DNA from 3 places in the Priestia sp. 53B2 genome. Region 3 is predicted to be linked to each of the others. Evidence: riboswitches for the same ligand, from Rfam matches in the RefSeq annotation. Region 3 holds a riboswitch; each other region holds the start of a gene.
What was found. Region 3 has a riboswitch for cyclic di-GMP ahead of ACN6NE_RS16485 (glycosyltransferase family 2 protein). Riboswitches for the same ligand answer to the same signal wherever they lie in the genome.

Region 1: it holds a riboswitch for cyclic di-GMP, as region 3 does, so the genes downstream of both, ACN6NE_RS30360 (anti-repressor SinI family protein) here and ACN6NE_RS16485 (glycosyltransferase family 2 protein) in region 3, are expected to answer to the same signal.
Region 2: it holds a riboswitch for cyclic di-GMP, as region 3 does, so the genes downstream of both, ACN6NE_RS23800 (AbrB/MazE/SpoVT family DNA-binding domain-containing protein) here and ACN6NE_RS16485 (glycosyltransferase family 2 protein) in region 3, are expected to answer to the same signal.

Annotation. Positions count from the first base shown of each region.
Region 1 covers NZ_JBLZXA010000041.1:32,929-37,412, forward strand. Annotated here, with positions in the region: gene ACN6NE_RS30345 (cold-shock protein) at 1-94, shown strand, start outside; gene ACN6NE_RS30350 (AbrB/MazE/SpoVT family DNA-binding domain-containing protein) at 648-1,343, opposite strand; gene ACN6NE_RS30355 (anti-repressor SinI family protein) at 1,599-1,703, shown strand; gene ACN6NE_RS30360 (anti-repressor SinI family protein) at 1,776-1,937, opposite strand; cyclic di-GMP riboswitch class I at 1,918-2,002, opposite strand; partial or broken gene ACN6NE_RS30365 (RNA polymerase sigma factor) at 2,143-2,259, opposite strand; gene ACN6NE_RS30370 (hypothetical protein) at 2,315-2,692, opposite strand; gene ACN6NE_RS30375 (Alp7A family actin-like protein) at 2,710-3,894, opposite strand.
Region 2 covers NZ_JBLZXA010000027.1:632,002-636,485, forward strand. Annotated here, with positions in the region: gene ACN6NE_RS23790 (HNH endonuclease signature motif containing protein) at 1-633, opposite strand, end outside; gene ACN6NE_RS23795 (helix-turn-helix domain-containing protein) at 650-871, opposite strand; cyclic di-GMP riboswitch class I at 1,679-1,763, shown strand; gene ACN6NE_RS23800 (AbrB/MazE/SpoVT family DNA-binding domain-containing protein) at 1,999-2,466, shown strand; gene ACN6NE_RS23805 (DUF8096 family protein) at 2,441-2,554, shown strand; gene ACN6NE_RS23810 (hypothetical protein) at 2,624-2,803, shown strand; gene ACN6NE_RS23815 (YhcN/YlaJ family sporulation lipoprotein) at 2,976-3,641, opposite strand; gene ACN6NE_RS23820 (hypothetical protein) at 3,833-4,063, shown strand; gene ACN6NE_RS23825 (GlsB/YeaQ/YmgE family stress response membrane protein) at 4,449-4,484, shown strand, end outside.
Region 3 covers NZ_JBLZXA010000020.1:459,980-464,463, forward strand. Annotated here, with positions in the region: gene ACN6NE_RS16480 (sensor domain-containing protein) at 1-749, shown strand, start outside; gene ACN6NE_RS16485 (glycosyltransferase family 2 protein) at 782-2,284, opposite strand; cyclic di-GMP riboswitch class I at 2,308-2,392, opposite strand; gene ACN6NE_RS16490 (flagellin N-terminal helical domain-containing protein) at 3,522-4,250, shown strand.

The DNA of each region.
Region 1 (4,484 bases), on a different contig from region 3:
AGGCTTTAAGTCCCTGGATGAGGGACAAGAAGTGAGTTTCGATATTGAACAAGGACAACGTGGTCCACAGGCGACAAATGTAAATAAAGCGTAAGAATCTATAGTGAAGACCTACTGATGTATTGTATTCCCTATCAGTAGGTCTTTCTGTTTTCCCCTGATCTACTCCACATAATGCAACCATTAAAAAGGTAAGAACTGTCATTGATTTCATAAAAATTGTTCTTCATAAAAACTCTCCTCTTTTTTATATTTTTATAGGAAACGAAAAAAGCACCTTCTAATTAGAAAGATGCTTTTTCATCACAATCATTTATAAATAAAAACCTAGTTAAGGGACGCTTTTAACATACAGTGAAACACTCTCTAACGAAATTAACTTTTGTTTTGCGTATGATTGCCCATTCGATGCAAATTTCAGCACTTTAGAGAAATGCTCATTTCCCTACTTGTATTGGTTCTCATTGAAAAAGCCAACTTATTTAATAAGAGTATTGTTCTCAACTGTCTCTTTGATAAAAACAGGGATGTTATTATAAATAATAAAGTAGGTTTCCTTCTATTACAAAATTATTAGTAACCTGAATTCAACTATAAAAGAAAACATCCATTTCTTCTGGATATAAGTGTTTAACTCGTATTTCGTTCTAAGTAGCTTTCTTTATAACTAACTTATCTCCTTCTATTTTAACTTCCAAAACGTCACCGTTATTGACGTTTAAATAATTCCTTAGCTTTTTAGGGATGTTTAAGTATTTATCTTTGTTTACTACGCGCGATTGCCCAGTAAAGAAAAGATTTCCTTCTGTAAAAAACTCATATCGGTGTTTTTTTGCAACAATGGTGCCTTGGTCTTTAGTAAAAAACTGTAATTGCATACTTACTTCTAGATTAAATGATTCCAATAAAAAATTAGGAAGCCTTATCTTCCCTTCTTTTATTTTAAGTAAAGATAACCTATTTAATTCAGGTTCTATAGGCTCTTTTATTAGACCTGGGGATTTATTCTGTTTTCTTTTTTTGTAGAAAATAATATTCTTGTTAATTAATTTCACTCCTATTTTTTCACATAAATTCATATCATGTATTTCACGGAGTATCTTTGGAATTACAATATAGCCTAAATGATCGATAGTTCTAATTAAATTGTTCAACTTCATTTTTTTCTCTAAAAATACCGGTGAAGCTTCAATCTGCTTCATAATAAAATAATTTTTGTAGGTGAAGAATTGTATTGTAGCAGATGGCTGGATATTAACATGCTTTAAAAACAGAGGTGGTATCTTTACCCTCCCCATATTATCAATTATTAAGTATTCTTTAAGTGATTCGTCCTCTTTCATTAATAAAAATCCTTTCAAATGTACTTCATAAATAAAGGTTAACTTTGAATGTACCCACCATTTATTTTTTATGCCTTTATTAGCATACCTATGTTATTAAATCTTGATTTTTTATAAACTAAATAAACAGAGGGAATTCCAAATGTATTATTAATAAGAAAATAATAGGTTAAAAGTAATATTTTTAACATTATGGGTTATATTACAAATTAATTTGTTTTATAATAGGACAAGTTGTAGAGGAGGAATATTGCAATGAATAATTTAAACCATGATACTACCCTTCCCCAGGAATGGCTAGCTTTAGTTAAAGAAGCGATGAATTCCACCATTACTCCAGAGGAATTTAAGGAGTTTTGAATAGAAAATCTCAAGAATTAAATGACTATAAACAACATTAATTATAATTAATGTTGTTTATGGTTAAAGTGTTTATTTGCTTTCTAAGAACTTCTTAATTTCCTCAATGGTTAATCCCAATTCTCTAGCTTCCTTTATAAGTTTGACCCATTCTTGACTTAGTTCTTGTGCTACTAATTGTCCTTTACTGTCTATAAAAATTACCTCCAGATATTCAGGGGGCTCAGCTGCCATAGCCACTTGACCTTAGACCTGTAGCTTTGCGTCCTAGTCTTTCAACTAGTTTGCCTTTATCTCAATATGTAAATTTATAAATATCTTACTATATAATGGGTGTCGAATTATGTAAAAATAAGTATTATCATTTATTTTTTAAAACCCTTTATAACCTATTACTAATTAATATAAATAGCATTATAAAAAATAAATAAATATCCAGCTAATCACTACCTTGCTTCGCATACATCTTTCTCAATAAAGATTTTGCTCGATGAAGCCTCGCCTTAACTGTTCCCACGCTAATATTTAAGGAAGTAGCAATCTCATTGTAAGGTAAATCTTTAAAATAAAAACAGAAAAAACCACTAGTATGTTTCTAGTGGCTTTACTGTTTAAAAATCGTTATATTCTTCTAAGTCGTCATCGTCTAATGAGCCAGATATATTTTCTAAATCTGCAATCTTTCCTTCTTTCAGTTGGGGAACCTTTGAAGGCTCTTCTTCTTTGAAGGAATCGCTTCCTACAAAACCTGTTGTTTTTGCTAATGCCTTTAAATCAGCTAATTCATTCTTGATATGTTCAAACATTTCGTAGGTTTTTTTGTCTTCAATTGCTTTTCTTCCTGTAGATGAATCATCTAGATCACGCAGAATTAAAGATGAAATATAATCCCCTAACTTGCGGGATTTTGCATATTTAGCTAGTTTATTATAAACTTCATCACTCAATCGATTTGTCTTAATCGTAAACGCATTTTGACGCTCTGACATCCCCATCACCTACGTTGTTAGGATTTAACGGCTTTCTTCTCTGCTGCTTGCTTCTTTTGAACGTAACCAATACTACGAATCTCTAAGCCAAATAAATTTAAATGGCGGCTATCTTGGGGAACCTTATGATACTTCTCCGTACGTTCTTCTCCAATTTTGTCACGCATACTATTCATGATAGCGACTTCTAAAGTAGGAGCTACCCCGCCGCAGTATACATACTTACGCAGTTTATTTGCTGGTGGTGGTGCGACATCATTTAATTTAGCCAATAAGATTTCCACATATTCTCGTAGTGAAGATTTGATTGTGCTTGTTAAATCAATGGATTCGCCTGTATTCTCGTTTTTCAATACAAACTTTTGCTTACTGTAGTTATCAAGAATAAATTGATCAAAGGCACGTAAGTCTGTAAATAATTCTAGGAATTTCTCTTTGCGCAATTTATCAATATGCGCTAAATACGGAATTCCTTCAATGCTCTGGAACGATTCACGGCTATTGGCAGCCTTCAACCCTTCAGGTAGAATAACCACATCAATGGAACCTCCACCAATATCCACCATGACCGTTTCACATTCTACATACTCATTCGCATCTTCACGATCTTGAAGTGTTAAGTCTTTTTTTAACGCAAAACGTGCACTTTCTCCCTCTTTTAAGCATGCACTTTCTTCTACTACTACCTTTAAGGTATTTTCAAATCCAGGTGTATGCACAGTAAACGAATGGTCGCCTAAAAAGCGATTAGCCATGGCTTTTTGAGCTGCCCCAAATGTGCTCTCTTTCTTAAGTAGCCAGATTGGTAACATGGTAGAAAAATAGTCAATTTCAATTGTATTGTCTTTTTTATTTTTCGCATGTAACGCATGGTAATACGCAATGGCAGCTAAAAAAGTGATGTATGGAATATGACTTGTAATTTTATTATGTAATTTATTAATGTGATTATTAGCTAGCAATTGACTAGCTGCAATGTCACCTACTAAGAAATAACGCTCTTTCTCTTCGCCCTCAATGGTTGTAGAAAGTAAAATGCGCTTCTTAAATTCTTCTGGAGCTGTAACCGCATCTGTGAAAAAGGAGTCGGCTGCTTCTTTTTGAAGTTCAACTACATTCGTTGGAAAATCAAATAGATATCCATCCATAATGTTCATATCAACAGAGTTACCGCAGTCTTTATTAAAACGTGAAATTTTCATTTATAAACACCTCATCTTTTAAGTTGAACTTATATTCAACTTATTGTACTTGATATAGGATAAATATTCAATATGTGGGAGCAACTAAGTTATCTACAAAACATTACATCTATCAACAATTATTCAAATTAAGTAGAACTTGTATCTATAAACAATATTCAGACTCAATACCTTATTTGCCTTACTTTATAGCTTCAACATAAAAAGAGCCTGCATCAAAAATGACGCAGGCTCCCCTCTCTTGCTAAAAATAATTCTCATGTTCATTTGCCCATGTGAGGCCCTTTCGTTACGTATAACGGTTCATAACGAGAGTACCATTCGTTAAATCACAATACCTACTTGTCAATTGGGATAATACATTTGCTGAAGTCGCTGTTACGTCTTTCAAAACCGAACCAGTCCCTTCATTAAGCTAAGTATTTAACCTTTCACAGTATTCAATTCTACATGATATTGATACTGTACTATATGTGTACCACGTCTTTTAGAATTAAAACATAACGTATTTTATTCTATTTCCTTTGGTTGTACTTTTACAACGAAAATGCTTTGTTTTTCATTATAGGTATTTAGATAAGCATTCATAA
Region 2 (4,484 bases), on a different contig from region 3:
TTCTACATCCAAAAGAGTTAAAATACCTTTTTCAAGAGAATAACCTATGCTAAGCATTTTAGGTAAAGCCCATAATGGTATAAAATCTAAAAAGTTTGATGTTGTGATTTTGATTCTTCCAGGTCTTCTTGTATACTCTATTTTCTCATCTAATTTATACTTTACATGATTCTCCACTACTTTGATTGTTTCCTCATTTTTTAAATCTCTGATACTCAAATTCATTAAAAAAATATCTCCATCTACCAACTTAAACCCTAATTTATTACTATTGGATAATTCGAATACAGTTACACCCGATGGGCCTGTGACATTAATAGTTCCTAATAATAATTTAGAATCTAAATCAGGTTCAATGAATAGTTGATCTCTATTATTTTTTGTTCTTTTTATATTTTTCCACCGATAGACGGTTGCATCATCAATTTTTAGAACCCCGTAATGTACTTCATCATGACACGCTGGACATATAGCTATCATATGTTTTTCATCATGGGTTTTATAAATTGCCCACTCTTGAATGTGATGAATATGAACCCGATAATTAGTACATCCTGGATTTGCACATTTCATTCCAGCCTCTTTAATTAATCGCTCTTTCATGTCCTTTTTTACTGGAGGTCTATTTGCCAAGTGTATCTCCACCTTTTTAGTTTTTCTTTGAGCCATCTTCTTTATCAAATTCGTATAAATCATCCACTTTTCTATTTAGCACCTTTGCTAACATAAATAATTTATCAGCACCTGGATAATTATTAACTGCAATCCAATTAGATAATTGAGTTGGTGAAACACCTACTTTTTTAGCTACATGTTTTTTTAGATATCCTTCCTCTTCAATAATTTTGTCGGTTTTACAAATTAACTTCATTTTCATCGCCTATGTCATAAATTCGCTTTATAGTGAACAAGCTCCTTCCAATAAACTTCAATAACAATCAAAAAATATTTAAAGGACAAATTCTGATATTTAATACTGCGCCCTCCTATTTATCAAAGAGTTGAGTGGCGGTTATCGTGACGTTCTATATGACGTAGATATGCAGAACCAACGCTATTCTAAAAATTTCAACTATGATAGTTATAGGTATTTTTAGTTGTCGTTAAGTCAGGGAGTATCTACTATGTAGATGCTTTGGAAATGTGTATGCTTTTTTAAATAGTTTCAGGGGAGTTTATTTAGCGGATAAATAAATGATAATAAAAAATGAAAGATTACGAGAAATTCATTTCTTTTCGAGGCGAAAAGTACTTAGAGCCCTAAACTAGTGAATTTGCGAAGGTGATTAAAAAGAAAACTAGAAGCATCTAAACGAGGTTATATGATAAGAGCTCAGTAGTAAAATATTCTGGTATTTCATCATACTACAAGCCTTATACATAAAAGAGAGTACATAAATTCAGTACAAGGAATTTATGTACGACAACGAACTAAAATAGTAATTCAACCTTTCAGGCATATAAGCGTAAGTGTTTTATAGCAACAAGTAATTTGAAATATATCTTTTGACTCTCAATTGGAACGTAATTGTTATTTAATTATATCTTAGGTATTGGATGGATTTATATGTAAAATAAATCGTAAGACCTAGTGAACTTTCCTCGTTTATCAACTATACTGATTTATGTAAAAAATTCATATATTTCTAATTATATAATTAAATGTAAAATAATAACAATAAAATACAGGCAAACTAATCGAAAGACTCAGATGTAAAACCAAAGGTCTAAGGTCAAATGACTATGACAGCTTGTTTACCTGGTAAAAGGAGAATTTAAAGTGAGAGAGTTTTTTAAAAAAATCTTCAAGTGTAAGGCTAAGAATCAGCATAAAATAGAAATTTCTTCTGGGAGATGTATTAGATGCGGAAAAGAAATTGGTAGGTGATAAGTTCCTGCATGAATGTACGAAGTGTGGTATGAAGAATAGTATTTGTTATCTAAACCCTTTTTATTATATGATGTTGAATGTGTATTTTAATGAAGGAAGGATCGTATATGAATCTTAAAGTAAGAGTTCAGAAGTCAGGAAAGATTCAATTATCGGATGAATTTATTACTTTATTAAACCCTAGTAAGAATAACCCAAGTATAGAGTTCTTTATACATAATGCAGATATTGTGGTAAGAAAGTTTGATTCTTTAGGAACTGTTAACGGATTGGAACCTATTAGACGACATATACATCAAAATGGATATGTTGTTATTCCAAAACAAATAAGAGGGAAATTATCATTAAAAGAAAATGACTATTTAGAAATACATAAGCGAAGAGATACTATTGTAATGAAAAAAATTGTTATTAAAACCAATGTTATTAAGAGATGTTTAGTGACTGGTGAAGAATCAGAAGATAATCTTGAGTTTTTGAATGGGAAATTAATATTAAGCAAACAAGGCCTTGGAAAATTAATTTCAGAGATAGAATCAAAATTTTTATATGAAAACAAAAAGAAGAGTTGTTAGTATAGTTAGCCCTTGTATTAAAAGCAGCGTGGACGGCGGTAGGTTTCTGCGTGAATGTACCAACTGTGGTATGAAAAAGAATATTTAATAATTTCCTCTTACTCCCTGTTATTTATTTAGATAACCTCTACACAATATAATTAAGGGGTGAATCTTTATGACAGATAACAATGTTGGTTTTGGAGTTAGTGGAAATGCAGATACTAGACAAAAAACTAATATTTCTAGTGAAGCTACTATGATAAATAAGGTAAAACAAGATAACTTCGAAAAGCTTAACCATCAATTAAATTCAGTATCCGATGATGCATTTAGAGCAGATCGTGATGAAGACTAAATACGTAAATATTGTCTTATGTAAATGTGCGAATTGCGGATTAAAAAAATATATAATAAAAAATCCCTCTTAAGTGGAGAAGGATAAACATAGATGAAACCTCCTTATAATCCAAGGAGGTTTATCTTTTCTAGAACATAGTAATTGACTTACTACGCATCATCCTTTTAATTTAACGATTGTTAGGAAATACTCTTCGAACGGTTTCAGTAAACTCTTCAAATAGACCATCTCTTGACGCGTCTTCATTAATCCGGTTTCCGTATCCTTCCATACGATTCACAAAATCAGGATCGGATGACACATATACATTTCGAATATCCCGATCTGTAGCTTTAACTTGATCTGAAATCTTCTTTTTTAAACGATCGGTCACTTCTCCGTTTGCTCCATTCTTTAAAACAACAGCCACGTATGCATTTCGGTTTGTAACAATCACATTCGCAGTGTCTACTTCGTCTAATTTAGCAATACGATCTGCAGCCTTATCAGCTACTTCTAATCGTGTTTGATTATTGTCATTATTATTATCATCCCCATTAGGATCATATCCAACATTTAGTGGCCCATTGTTGTTACGAGCATTCTGTGCTCTTTGTTCCGAAGGTTCTTCAGTTGGATCGGGCTCAGCTTCATCCTTTTTATCATTCCAATTTCTATCGAGTTGGTCCCCAACATTTAGTGGTCTATTGTTATTACGATTGTTCTCTGCCTTTTGTTCCGAAGGTTCTTCAGTTGGATCAGGCTCAGCTTCATCCTTTTTATCATTACAACCAAAAAGGAATCCTACAGATAAAATGGTTGATAGGAGACCAAATAAATATTTTCTTTTCTTCATCTTGTCTTCACTCCTTGTAATATTCGTATATCTTTTAAAATCCGCATTATTTTCAAGAATAATTACAGGGAATAATATGAAAATGAAAAGGGGTAGTATCATTTTCCAGTATATATAAGTAAAGTCGTCAAAAAATAAAGGCGTTGGAAGAGTATGTTCTTTCAAACAAATATAAAAGAGGTATTCGCATAATGAACAATTTACGCTGGTTAACTTCCTTATTTAATTTCGGTCGCAATAATAGAGGGATATTTGGGAAGAGACGGAATAACAGAAGCGGGATGTTTTCGTTATTGGGGCTTGGGATTGGGGCTGTTGCCACTTATGGGATAACAAGAGGGCGTGGAACTAAGATGACACCAGCAGCCGTACAAACAATGACGAGTAGAAGCCAAATGAAAAACGGCATATCTAACCAATAAAAGATAAGCATACTTTCTCTACGATATATAAGTTGAAGACTAACGATAACTTTAATTATGGTAACAACAGATTTAATGTACACATATATTAATGGTTCACAATGCTGTTTGCAAAAAATAAGAGCCCCTGGATTTAACAAAAATCCAAGGGCTTTTCAATATTACTTAAACCTCTTGTTTTCTAATACGCTCACTTTTGCGTTCGTTGATTTTCCTATTTGTTTCGTGTGCTTAACCAGTCGAATGATAGTATTAAACCTAATTTATGTGATGTTTTCTTAAACTAAGCTCCTCTTGATTCTATGGGGGACAAAATTTCCGTGAATAACCGACCTCTTTTTTGGGAGAAAATAAAGGCTGTAATTTAAAAAGGAGGTTATAATTTATGTCATTCATATGGATGCTAATTGTTGGAGGCATT
Region 3 (4,484 bases):
TGCGCAACGCACTTCTTCAAGATGAATTTTTTATTGAATATCAGCCAATGGTTCATACAAACAGCAGAGAGATTGATAGTATCGAAGCGTTAATTCGCTGGAATCATCCGGAATGGGGACGCGTATCACCGGAAGACTTTATTCCATTAGCAGAAGAAACTCATTTAATTATTGAACTCGGCGACTGGGTAATCCAGCATGTGTGCAAGCAACTGCAGCAGTGGAAGAATCAAGGATTACAAACCGTGCCCGTTTCGATTAACGTCTCGTCTAAACATTTGCTGAAACGCGGATTTGTAGAGCACGTTCAACAAACGTTAGCTCATTACAACATCGATCCTTCATTCATTGAATTTGAAGTGACGGAAAGCTCCATTATTCAGTATGAAGAACACGTAAAAAAAGTCATGGATGAATTAAAGAAAATTGGCGTAACGTTTGCTTTAGATGATTTTGGCACCGGCTTTTCTTCGTTATCACATTTAAAAGACTTCGAATTTAACACACTCAAAATCGATAAAACATTTATTCAACACGCGACTGATAAAGGAAAGCAGCAGGCCATTACAAAAAGCATTTTGTACTTAGCTCATGCTCTTAACATGAAAGTGATTGCAGAAGGCGTTGAAACAAAAGAGCAGCTCGCCTTTTTACAAAGACACGAATGTTCCTTTATTCAAGGCTATATTGTCAGTCAGCCGGCTGCTCATCAAAAAATCGCAGAATATTTAAAGAGGCGATTTCTATAAAAAAGTGATGTCTTAACGAGACATCACTTTTTTTACGCTTGAATAGGTTTTCGAAGCGTCCAAATTTGGTAAAACATATAAAGAGACTGATAGATGGTCAAATACGTCAGCAAGATCCAGCCGTTCATTAAGTACGGATAAATGGCTTGCTGTACAGAAGGGCTCGTTAAGTAGTCACGGAAATAAATGCATAGTACCACAATCATTCCTGTAAATGCAAAGCCCGTTAAAATCCCTTGCCCTAATTTACTGTGCGTTTTCCCGTTTTCTGCGTTGTATTGATTTGCCCAGCCGTCTTTTTTATTAGCGGCAAGTCTCTCTAGCCATACTTGACTAAACGTAATTAAATTCACCCACAGATAAATCTCCGGACTAATCAAAAGACCGGCCAGTATCACATCAATCGGCCTGTGCATCGGCGTTTTGACAGCGAGCATAATATTTAACACAGAAGCTAACGCAATTGGAATCACCCAAAGCCAAGACCAGTAAAATTGATCGGTCGCAAGCGCAGCCGATAACAATAAAATAAACAGCAGGCGAATAAGTAAATCACATAGTGTCTTGATCTGTGAACGCCACAGCTTTCCTTTATGCTTGGTTCTCACGTCCAAGTTTCCGTTTGTCAGTAAATCAACGGTTCCAGACTTCCATTTATTACGCTGTTCACGGTACGTATGATAGCTTCTCATCGAGTCCACGAAGCAGCGAGCGCCTGGACTGATTAACGTTTTCCAATTGGACTTTTGCAGCTGCCACGTCAGCAGCATATCCTCAACGTCGCTGTCATTTTGCCAAGGACCGTCAAGCTTATTTTCTTCCACTATATTTTGAAGCGCTTCAGGGCGAAACAGCGTAGCCTGACCGCCGAGTACGTACGTGCTTCCGCCGTGATACTGAAGATCTAACAGCCAGCTCGCCATATCCTGCTTTTGCTGGTGTGTCCACCACCTGGCTACCGGTCCGCCGTACTCGCTGCTTGCGAGCTTTTCCTCGTAATGGACATCATCTTTTGAAAGCGAGCTTTTCTTTTTAGGCATTCTCATCGTATATTTTGCCATCACGCCGCCGATGTTTCGCGACGTCATTAAATCTTCCCATAAATTAATAAGTGCTTTTGGAGCTAAGCGGCTGTCTGCATCCATCCCTAAAATCGCTTTAATCGACTCTTTATACAGCTGCTGATATTTCGTCAGCGTCGTATTATATAAATCTAGCGTATCTCCATATATCTTTTTCCAAACCGTATTTAACGCGCCGACTTTTCGTTGTTTATTGCCTTCAGTGACAAGTACTTTTACATTTAAGTCAAATTCATCTCCAGCCAGCTCCGCTTTTTCTTTTGTGCGGTCCGTACAGTTATCTGCAATCACAAATACATCGAGCTCCACATTATTCGGAAGAAGCTGATCGCCTAAACCTGCCAAGCAGTCACGAATTGATTTTTCTTCATTGTGCGCCGGAATAAAAGCCACGATGCGCGGCCTCATATACGAAGCTCCAATACTTCCAGTAACGACACGCTGATTGTTCATGTTTTCCTTTACCTCCTGATGTATCAGGAAACCCAGCCGTCCTAGTCCTATGACCTTAGACCTGAGGTTTTGCGTCCCAGCCTTTCGACTGGTTTGCCTTTGACTGAACAAGTTAAGTTCACTACTCTTCGTTCCGTTTAAAGAACAAAATACCTAAAATAATACTATATAACGAATGTATTTTTTAGATTTTACCATAAAAATAGGTTGAATTACCCTAAAAAAGATTCGACAAATTTCGATGATTACTTGCGCTTACAAAGTAGATACATAGTAAATTGCTCTCGAAAGAAACGCTTTCCAACGGGCTTTTTAATCGCTACTTCAGAAAATAAATAGCAGGAGATGAAGAAAAAGGAATAGAAGCAAAGGGTAGCAAATTAACTGCTGATGATACTGGTGAAGATACCCAAACCATGCCAGAAGATATAACGAAAGCAGAGCGTTTAGAAAGAGGAATTCTATTATATAGTTAAGGCTCAAAGGTTGAACATGCTACTTATAAAATAACGCAAGAAAGTAAAAACAAGATAGGGATAAAATTTCAGCAAGAGTCACGATTAAAACGTTTGTGAAGATTTGGTAAGCGTAGACCTTTTCGGCATCCAGTTTTCCGTTAAAGATAAAAAATCAGGAGAAGATCAGCTTCTTATGGAAGACGAGCACAAATTTAAACAAGTGCCACCAGGCTATTTACTCAGGTTTGTCATTCATTTTTTTATTAAAAACCTTCCTAAAAACGCCAACTATTTCTATCTATATATGGATAGCACTATTGCCCTTTACTGAAGAAACATATTGGTAGCTTGACAGGTTGTCAGATAGTAAACAGTAAAGGTAAATGTTGTTTAAAGAAGCGATTGTCTGTGGATGGTTTATCATGCAAGAGGGCCTATACTTTAGGCGTTGATGATACATACCTTGTCTAGAATGTAAGATAAGACTAGTTTATAGTTAACAAAAATGTGAGAGGTTTTTAAAAGAGAAGGAGTAAATGATTTTTTAAAAAGTATTCAAATAGAGTCTATCTCTAGCAACAGCATCAATAAAATTCTAAAAAAATAAAAATAGAGTGTAAACAACTTACCCCCAATGTCGATATATAGTATGAACATATTTCCTAGAGGTATATGTTTGATTACTGTCATTCCTCACTTAATTAATTATTAAGTGAGGGGCTTCTTGAATACAAGGATGTAACCAAGAAGTAAAACCAATTATATGGAGGTAAAGGAAAATGAGAATTAATCACAATATTACGGCGTTGAATACGTATCGTCAATTTAACAATGCAAACAATGCACAATCAAAATCAATGGAGAAGTTATCTTCTGGACTTCGTATTAACAGTGCGGCGGATGATGCTGCAGGTCTTGCAATTTCGGAAAAAATGAGAGGGCAGGTTCGTGGGTTGGATATGGCTTCTAAGAATGCGCAAGATGGCATTTCTATGCTTCAAACAGCAGAGGGTGGACTTAACGAAGTTCATGATATACTTCAACGTCAACGTGAACTAGCAGTTCAAGCTTCAAGTGATACAAATGTAGCAGCGGATCGTACAGCTTTAAAAGACGAATTTGATCAACTGTCTGCTGAAATTGGGCGTATTAAAGATAACACAACGTTCAATACAAAAAAATTATTAGATGGTTCAGATACAGATGGTAAGATTCAGGTTGGAGCAGATGCAGATCAGACAATCGTCGTTGATTTTACAACTACTGGACTAAATCTTTCCGATGCTCATACTGCAGTATCTGCGCTTGATATCTCAACACAAACTGGTGCTAACGATGCTATCACAGCTGTTCAATCTCAAATCGAGTCTGTATCTTCAGGTCGTTCTTATCTAGGCGCGCTTCAAAATCGTTTAGATCATACAATTAATAACTTAAATAATGCTTCAGAAAATTTAACTGCAGCAGAATCTCGTGTTCGTGACGTAGATTATGCTTTAGCTGCATAGCCAGTGACAAGCACAGTCGTCCTAGCTGGTAACGGCTAGCGATTATAATTGGGTGAATTGCTGGAAACCCCTTAGAGCTTTTCTTACCACAACGTAGTTGAAAACGACAAGCGTGATGGTGTGAAAAAAGAAAAGATTGGGCAATCAGCAGCCAAGCTCCTGTCTCGAAAGAGTGGAGAAGGTTCAACGACTAGGATAGACCATCTAAAAGCCAAGCTCAAGATGATGAAATCC